One region of the Marinovum sedimenti genome, then DNA from elsewhere that is predicted to be linked to it. Evidence: riboswitches for the same ligand, from Rfam matches in the RefSeq annotation. Region 1 holds a riboswitch; the other holds the start of a gene.
The links. A riboswitch is a leader RNA that binds a small molecule or an ion and turns the genes downstream of it on or off. The one in region 1 is predicted to bind thiamine pyrophosphate.

Region 1 (4,682 bases):
CCGATCAGCGCGGTGAATTGCCCCTCGAACGTGGCGTCGGCTTGCAGGTGAAAACCGGCCTGCTCCAGCGTGACAGTGCTCAGTTCAAGCATCGGTGCGACCTCCTCGATCAAAGGCCCAGAACACCCCCAGGCTCATCATCAACAGCAACAGTGCCGCCCCCTGCGCGGCCTCCATCCGGTAGGCCCCCATCAGCCGGTACAACTGTAGCGGCAGGGTCGCGTGTTCGCCATCGGCAAACAGCGCAATCACCCCCAGATCGCCCATCGACAGCGCCGCCGTCAGCCCGGCAGCAAAGCCCAAGGGGCGGCGCAGGCGTGGCAACAAGACGATGCGCCACAGGGCAAAGCCAGTGAGGCCCAGCGTCGCTGCGAGGTTGCCGAAATCGGCGCGGGCGGCTTCAAGCTCGGGCCGGAGAATGCGCAGCACGAAGGGCAGGGCCATCAGGGCGTTGACCAAAAGCGTGACCGGCAGGGCGGCCTCGGCGGGGCGGATGAACGGCTGCACGATAAGAAACAGCCCGGTGCCCAGCACCAGCCCCGAAACCGCCACGCCCAAAAGCCCGGCCAATTCGCCCGCCCGGGTGGCCAGCGGCAGGGCCAACAGCAACGTCACGCCGGTGGCCCCCAGCGCCACCGTCAAGGAACGCACTGCGGCCCACCACACGTCGGGCGTCAGCAACAAAAGCCCCGGCACACCGGCCAGCACGATCATCGCCAGCGGCGTCAGCAAGAACAGCGCCGCCAGCGCGATCCAGCAGTAATCCAGCGCGCGGGCCAGCGCGGTCTGCCCGTCCCAGCGCGCGTGCGCACGGTCCAGCCCTGCACCAAAGCCATCAGGCGGCGACAGCCAGAACAGCGTCAGCGCCGCCGTTAGGCCCAGCGCCAGTTGCACAAGCGCGAGGCTCGCCGCCTTGCCGAGATCGAAATCGAATTTGAACGCTTGGTAGATCGCCAGTTCCACCGTGGTCGCCTTTGGCCCGCCGCCCAAGGTCAGCGCGACGGCGAAAGACGTCAGGCAGATCACGAAGCTCACCGCAAAGGCCCCCGGCGCGATCCGGCGCAGCATCGGCCACTCCAGCAGCCGCCCCACCGGCGCGTCCAAGGACGCGGCTAGGCGGAAGCGTTCCGCCGGGATCGCCAGCCACCCCTGAAGGATCAGCCGGGTTGCCAGCGGCAGATTAAAGAACACATGCGCCAAAATCACGCCGTGATAGCCATAGATATCCATACGCGGCAGGCCAAAAGCGCCGCCAATTTGATTGACCAGCCCATTGCCGCCAAACACCGCCAGCAGCCCGAGCACCGCGACGATCACCGGCAGGATGAACGGCGCGCCCATCAGCGCGATGAGCAGCCCGCGGCCCGGAAACCTCTGCCGTGACAGGGCGCGCGCGACGGGCACGGCCAGCGCGACGCTGACCGCGGCCGACACCGCCGCCTGCCAAATGGTGAACCACAGCGCATCGAAATCCGCCGCGCCCAAAGCCCCAAGGCCCCCGCCACGCCAGATCACCGCAGCCACGGGGCCGATCACCAGCCCCGCAACCAGAAGCGCCGGGATTACTGCGACAGCGCGCTGCGCCATGCGTCGATTGCCGTGTCGCGAAGCTCTGCGGCTTCATCCTCGGTATAGAACAGCACCTTGTCGGGCACCGGCAAATCGCGGAATCCGTCGGGCCATTTGTCCACCGGCAAAGCGGCCGGGAACGACCAGTTCGACGTCGGGATCATGGTCTGGAACTCTTCGGTCAGGATGTAGTCCATGAACTGATCGGCAAGGTCGGGGTTGTCGGTGCTGGCCAGTTTGCCCACCAATTCGGCCATGAAATAGTGGCCTTCTGGGAAAATCGCCGCCGATTTGGTCAGGTCGCCCTCGGCGATGATGTGGTAGGCGGGCGAGGTGGTGTAGCTTAGCACCATATCGGCCTCGCCATCGGTGAACAGGCCATAGCTTTCCGACCAGCCTTTGGTGACGGTGACGATCTTGGGCGCGAGCTTCTCCCACGCCGCCTGAGCGCCATCGCCGTAGACCGCCTGCACCCAAAGCACCAGCGCGAGGCCAGAGATTGACGAACGCGGGTCCTGGATCACCAGCCGCAGATCGTCGGGGGCGTTCAGCAGGGCGTCAAACGTTGCGGGCGGAGTCACGACCAACTCGTTGTTATAGATAAACGCGGTGTGGCCGTAGTTGAACGGCAAGAAGGTGTCGTCGTCCCAAGCCACCGGCAGAGTCAACGACGCAGTGTCGACCCCGTGCGGCGCAAACAGCCCGCTGTCGCGTGCTTTCTTGGTGATGTCTGTGGTCAATCCGATCACCACGTCGGCCTCGGTCCGTGCGCCTTCCAGCAGGATGCGGGGCAGAATATCGCCGGTCTTGTAAACCAGATCACAGCCACAACGCGCCTCGAACCCCTGTTCGATGCCGGGGCCGGGGCCCCATTCGGAATTGAAATAATCGCCTGCGTAAACAGTCAGCACGGGGGTCTCTGCGCTGGCCAGTGTGGCCGAAGCAGTGACAAGTCCCGCAACGATGGTGCGTCCCAGCATGGGGCTCTCCAAATGTTGTGGGCGGAGTGGGGGGTGCACACGCAGTCAACCTTCCCTCCGCCGGTTTTAGCCGGTTCAGGTTCAACGGGTTCGCCAATGGCATCTCAGCAGTTTCACGCGAAACAGCTCCCCGAGGTGGGGCCAGTGGTACGCGCCCCATGGGGGTGCCACAAGGCAATTGTGCTTGAGGGTCAGCGGTAGGGGGCTTAGAGAAATGGGCAGATGGAGGGTCTCACATGAGCTACAACACCTTTGGCCGCATGTTCCGCGTCACCACATGGGGCGAAAGCCACGGGCCTGCGCTTGGCGCGACGGTGGATGGCTGCCCTCCGGGGGTCGCGATCGACGCCGCATTCCTTCAAGTCTGGCTCGACAAACGCAAGCCCGGACAGAACAAGAACATGACCCAGCGCAAAGAGCCGGATGAGGTCGAGATCTTGTCGGGGGTGTTTGAGGGCAAATCCACCGGCACGCCGATCCAGCTGATGATCCGCAACACCGATCAGCGGTCGAAGGATTATGGCGATATCGTTGAGAAATTCCGCCCCGGTCACGCCGATATCACCTATTGGCAGAAATACGGCATCCGCGATTATCGCGGCGGCGGGCGGTCTTCGGCGCGCGAAACGGCGGCGCGGGTGGCGGCGGGTGGCGTGGCGCGGGCGGCGCTGGCGCATATGCTGCCGAGGCTGAAGATCACCGGCTACATGGTGCAGATGGGTGAGAAACATATCGACCGGTCGCGGTTTGATTGGGACGAAATCGGGCGCAATGATTTCTGGGTGCCGGATGCCGAGGCTGTGCCGGAATGGGACGCTTATCTTGGCCACTTGCGCAAGGACGCGCATAACTCGGTTGGCGCGGTGATCGAAGTGGTGGCGCAGGGCGCGCCGGCGGGTCTGGGCGCGCCGGTCTATGGCAAGCTGGACACCGATCTGGCGACGGCGATGATGTCGATCAACGCGGTGAAAGCGGTTGAGATTGGCGATGGCATGGCGACGGCGGCGCTGACTGGCAGCGAGAATGCCGACGAGATTTTCATGGGGCCGGAGGGGCCGGTGTATGCGTCCAACCACGCGGGTGGTATTTTGGGCGGGATTTCCACCGGGCAGGATGTGGTGGTGCGCTTTGCGGTGAAGCCGACGTCGTCGATCCTGACCACGCGCAAGACGATCACCAAGTCGGGGGAAGAGACCGAGATCATCACCAAGGGTCGCCATGATCCCTGTGTTGGTATTCGCGCGGTGCCGGTGGGCGAGGCGATGATGGCCTGCGTGATCCTCGATCACATCCTGATGCACCGTGGTCAAATGGGCGGCGCGGTTGGCGACACCCTGGGCAAGATCGGATAAAACTTTTCCGCTTGCGGGGTAGCTGATCCATTGATGGATCAGTCCCGATCTGTTGACAGATCGGGCGTGTCGCGCTGGTTTAGAGGACGCAGTGCATCGGCTGATCCATTGACAGATCGGGTGTGTCGCACCGGTTTAGGGGTCGCGGCGCATCGGCTGATCCATCAATGGATCAGGACCGATCTGTCAACAGATCGGAGCTGACGTCAGGAATGCGCGCGCGCCGCCCCTTCCTGGATCGCAGTCCGCAGCTTGTTCTCCAACGTTTTCTGTTTGCCCGGCGAATGGAACTTCAGCCCGAACATGTCCTTGACGTAAAAGCTGTCCACCACCTGTTCGCCGTAGGTCGCGATCACGGCAGACGAGATATAGACGTTGGCATTGGCGAGCGTCCGCGTCAGATCGAACAACAGGCCGGGTCGGTCGCGGGTATCAACTTCGATGATCGTGTAAATTTCCGACCCATCGTTGTCGAAGGTGATATGCGTTGGCACCCGAAAGGCCCGTTCGCGCTTTTTGATCTTGTCGCGTGATTTGATTGCATCGCGCGTCACCACTTCGCCCAGCAAGGTTTTGTGGATCATGGTGCGCATCCGGGGCAGCTTGCTGGCCTCATACGGCGCGCCTTCGCTGTCTTGCACCCAAAAGGCCGCTGTGGCGAAACCGTCTTTGGTGGTAAAGGTCCGCGCGTCCACCACATTGGCCCCAACCAAGGTCAGTGCGCCGCACATCCGGCTAAAGATACCGGGGTGGTCGGCCATGGCAAAGCATACGCGGGTGG
Region 2 (4,682 bases), 850 kb from region 1:
CCATTCTCGGCTGTGGCTCGTCTGGCGGCGTTCCGCGCCTTGGCGGCCATTGGGGCGATTGCGACCCGGACAACCCGAAAAACCGCCGCCGCCGCTGTTCGATGCTGGTAGAGCGGATCGGCGCAAACGGCACCACCACGGTTCTGATCGACGCCTCGCCCGACCTGCGCAGCCAACTGCTCGACACCGGCACCGGCGCGCTGGATGGCGTGGTGTTCACCCATGCGCACGCCGACCATACCCATGGCATCGATGATCTGCGGATGATCGTATTCAACATGAAATCGCGTCTGCCGGTTTGGGCGGATGGCCCCACCCAAGACGCGCTGATTTCGCGGTTTGGCTATGCCTTTGTCCAGCCCCACGGCTCGCCCTATCCGCCGATCCTTGATCTGCACGGCATCAACGGCGATGTGACCATCAATGGCGCGGGCGGCCCCGTTACCCTCACGCCGTTCGAGGTCAACCACGGCTCGATTGACGCGCTTGGGTTTCGCATTGGCGGGCTGGCCTATTTGCCGGATGTGGCCGAGATCCCTGACGAGGTCTGGCCAGTGCTCGACGGTCTCGACATTTGGGTGGTCGATGCGCTGCGCCGCAAGCCGCACCCGAGCCACGCCCATCTTGACCGCACGCTTGAATGGATCGCGCGCGCCGCGCCGAAACGCGCGGTATTGACCAATATGCACATCGATTTGGACCATGCCGAGGTTGACCAGGAAACCCCGGAGCACATCACCCCCGCGCATGACCTGATGCAGTTGGTGCTGCCCGCATGACCCCGGCCCAACGTCACAAAACGGACCGCTAAGATGCAGGCGCTGCTCGATGTCATTCTGCCGGTATTTCTGGTGATCGGGGCCGGGTATCTCGCGGTTTGGCGCGGGCTGCTGACCGAAAACGGCGTCGATGGGTTGATGAATTTCACCCAGAATTTCGCCATTCCCGCCCTGCTGTTCAAAGCGATCTCAACGCTCGATCTTGGCCAGCATTTCGACCTCGCGCTGCTGGTCAGTTTCTACACCGGCTCGCTCACCGGCTTTACCGTCGGGCTTTTGGCCGGGCGTTATCTGTTCAAACGCGCTTGGGAAGATTCCGTCGCCATCGGGTTTTGCTGTCTCTTTGCCAACTCGGTGATGTTGGGGATCGCGATCACCGAAAGCGCCTATGGCAGCGCGGCTTTGGGCGCAAACTTTGCCATCGTGGCTCTGCATTCGCCTTTCTGCTACGGCATTGGCATCACCGCGATGGAGATCGCCCGCGCGCGGGGCACCCCGGCGCGACAAGTGCCCGCCAAGGTGCTGCGCGCGATGTTCCGCAACGCGCTGGTGATCGGCATTCTCTTGGGATTTTCGGTCAATTTCTCGGGCGTCACCCTGCCTGGGGTGGTCACAGCGGCGCTTGAATTGATTGTGCAGGCGTCGATACCCTGCGCGCTTTTCGCTATGGGCGGGGTTATGTTCCGCTATCGCCCGGACGGAGATTTCCGTATCATTGCATTTGTTTGCGCGGTGTCGTTGATCCTGCATCCCACGATCACCTATACCATGTCCGGCCTCACCGGCCTGTCAACCGGCGCGACACGCTCGGCGGTGATCACGGCGACGATGGCACCGGGGATCAACTCTTATGTCTTTGCCAATATGTACGGCGTGGCGCGGCGGGTGGCGGCCTCGTCGGTGCTGATCGCCACCGCGCTGTCGATCCTGACGATCTGGGTTTGGCTGGCAATTCTGCCCTGATCAGACCTGTCCGCTGTCCTTTAGCCGCCGCGCCATGACACTCAGCTGGTCATACAGCGCGCCCGCCTCGCCGTGCCACGCCGTCACCGCCGCCCCCTGCGCCGCGACAACAGCGCTGTCGCCGCGCGCGGCCGGACCGGTGAGCGCGGCTCGCGGCCCGACGCTCAGCACAGACTCGACCGTGCCGCGCAACAGCGCCTCGTGCAGACCGGCCCGCACATCTTGCGGCACCCCCGCCGCGCTCCAGGCCTGTTGCGCCATGGCCTGCAACACCGTGGTGAAATTGTTCGAGATCACCGCGGCGGCGTGATACAGCGCTTTGGCCTCGGTGCGGATCGGAAAGCAGTTGCCACCGATGCCGGTGAACACCTCGGTCAACAGGCCCGACGCCGCGCCCTCAATGCCGCAATAACAGCCCGCGAACTGCTGCGCCGCTTGCCCCGGATCTGCGAAAGACAGAACCGGATGTGCGCTGCCCACTTGCCAGCCTTTTGCGGCCAAGGGGGCAAGCAGGTCGGAGGGGTGGAAGCCGCTGCAATGCGCCACAGTCGCGGCGGGCAGATCGAGCGTGGCCAGTTGCGCCGCAACCCCCGCAATCTCATCATCCGGCACCGTGAGAAGCCACAGATCCGCAGGCCGCATCTCTCGCAACTCGCCCGCCGCACGCCCAGCCCCGGCAAAGGCCTGCGCGGCCTCGGCCCGGCCTCTGTCGCGCGCGCAGATGTCTTTGATCTCGCAGGTCTCGGCCAGCAGGCGCAACAAAGTCTGCCCCACCTTGCCCGGCCCCACCAGATTGACTGTCGGTCTTTTGCTCATCTGTCCTGCCTGTCCGATCGTCCACGTCTTACCCCGCATATGGAAATATCCGCGCCCGCAGCGCAAGCCATGCCCGCGCGATATCGGATTTGACACTGTCCCTTGTGCTTGCTATCCGCGTTTCAACCGTTGGGGTGCCTCGCAAGAGGCTGAGAGACGCAAGCGTTAACCCATCGAACCTGATCCGGGCAATTCCGGCGTAGGGAACGGTTTTCGTGCAAGCGATATGTTCCCCGTCCGGTGCCCTGTTTTTAAGGAGCACCCTATGGCGCATATTGCGTTAACCATTGCAGGATCCGACAGCGGCGGCGGCGCGGGCATTCAGGCCGATCTCAAGGCGATGTCGGCGCTTGGCGTTTACGGCGCAAGCGTGATCACCGCCGTCACCGCCCAAAACACCCGCGCTGTGACAGCGGTGCATGGCATCCCCGAGGATGTGATTGCCGCGCAGATCGCGGCGGTGCTCGACGATCTCGACGTGCGTGCCATCAAGATCGGCATGCTGGCGACGCCCGAGATCATTGGGTGCGTCGCAGAGGGTCTCAAAGATTTCGCCGGGCCGCTGGTGCTTGATCCGGTGATGATTGCCAAATCCGGCGATGCGCTTTTGGCGCAAGACGCGGTCGCCACCCTGCGCGCTGTGCTTTTACCGCGCGCCACCCTGCTCACGCCAAACCTGCCCGAGGCTGCGCGACTGCTGGGCCAACCGGTGGCCGCCACGCAGGCCGAGATGATCGCTCAAGGCGAAGCCCTATGCAGGCTCGGGGCGCAGGCGGTTTTGATGAAGGGCGGCCATGCCAGCGGTGCGATGTGCCACGATTTTTTGATCACACAGGGCGGCGTTGTGGCCGAATTCACCGCCCCGCGCCACCCTACGAAAAACACCCACGGCACCGGATGCACCCTGTCTTCGGCCATCGCCGCCGGTCTGGCCAAAGGGCTGGCGCTGGAGGCGGCGACGCGGGCTGCGCACGCCTATCTGCAAGCGGCGATTGCCGCGGCGGATGGCTTGCACGTCGGTCAAGGGCATGGGCCGGTGCATCATTTCCACGCGGTCTGGCCAGCGTGACGCTGTTTTCCGTCATAGGGGCCGGCGTTGCGGGCTTGGCCGTGGCCAGCGAGTTGGCGGCGCGCGGCGCATCGGTGCAGATCTTCGACCCCGCCGGCCCGCCCGGTCCGCATGGCTGTTCGTGGTGGGCGGGGGGCATGTTGGCCCCGTGGTGCGAGGTCGAAAATGCCGAAGAGCCAGTGCTGCGGCTGGGCCAAGAGGCGTTTGATTGGTGGGCCGCGCGCACTCAGGTGCAGCGCTGCGGAACGCTGGTGGTGGCGGGGCGGCGCGACCTGCCCGATCTGCGCCGGTTTGCCCGCCGCACCAGCGGTTTTCGCGAGGTCAGCGGCGAGATTGCACAGCTTGAGCCGGATCTCACCGGGTTTGCCAGTGGGCTGTTTTTCGAAGACGAAGCCCATCTGAACCCGCGACAGGCGCTGGCCGATCTCTACGCCGGGCTGGTGGCCAAGGGCGTTGTGTTTCACCGCCAAACCGCACCGGACGATCTGGAAAACGCGATAGATTGCCGTGGGTTACAGGCCCGCGATGTGCTGCATGATCTGCGCGGAGTGAAAGGCGAAATGCTGATCCTACGCTGCCCGGATGTCACGCTAAGCCGCCCTGTGCGGCTCTTGCATCCGCGTATCCCGCTGTATGTCGTACCACGCGGCAGCGGCGTTTACATGCTCGGCGCGACGATGATCGAGAGCGAAGACAGCCGGCGCATCACCGCCCGCTCGATGCTCGAACTGCTGAGCGCGGCCTATGCGCTTAACCCCGGATTTGGCGAGGCTGAGGTGCTGGAAATCGGCGTCGATCTGCGCCCCGCCTTTCCTGACAACCTGCCCCGCATCCGCCGCATCAGTGGCCGGATTTATGCCAATGGGCTGTACCGCCACGGCTATCTTTTGGCCCCCGCTTTGGCGCGGGGCGTGGCGGACCTGGCGCTTAACAATCAACAGTCGGAGATGGTCGATGAAGATCGTGGTTAACGGTGACACCCGCGAGGTGACGGCACAAACGCTGGACGCATTGCTGGGCGAATGCGGCTTTTCGGGCCGGGTGGCGACAGCGGT

Region 2: linked by a shared signal. The riboswitch ahead of thiD (bifunctional hydroxymethylpyrimidine kinase/phosphomethylpyrimidine kinase) and the one ahead of ACW9UO_RS13625 (thiamine ABC transporter substrate-binding protein) in region 1 are both predicted to bind thiamine pyrophosphate.

The regions. Positions count from the first base shown of each region.
Region 1 covers NZ_CM133223.1:2,841,827-2,846,508, forward strand. Annotated here, with positions in the region: gene ACW9UO_RS13615 (thiamine ABC transporter ATP-binding protein) at 1-92, opposite strand, end outside; gene ACW9UO_RS13620 (ABC transporter permease family protein) at 85-1,587, opposite strand; gene ACW9UO_RS13625 (thiamine ABC transporter substrate-binding protein) at 1,563-2,549, opposite strand; TPP riboswitch at 2,585-2,692, opposite strand; gene aroC (chorismate synthase) at 2,786-3,901, shown strand; gene ACW9UO_RS13635 ([protein-PII] uridylyltransferase) at 4,108-4,682, opposite strand, start outside.
Region 2 covers NZ_CM133223.1:76,539-81,220, reverse strand. Annotated here, with positions in the region: gene ACW9UO_RS00400 (MBL fold metallo-hydrolase) at 1-779, shown strand, start outside; gene ACW9UO_RS00395 (AEC family transporter) at 813-1,742, shown strand; gene ACW9UO_RS00390 (Rossmann-like and DUF2520 domain-containing protein) at 1,743-2,558, opposite strand; TPP riboswitch at 2,679-2,781, shown strand; gene thiD (bifunctional hydroxymethylpyrimidine kinase/phosphomethylpyrimidine kinase) at 2,824-3,627, shown strand; gene ACW9UO_RS00380 (FAD-dependent oxidoreductase) at 3,624-4,598, shown strand; gene thiS (sulfur carrier protein ThiS) at 4,582-4,682, shown strand, end outside.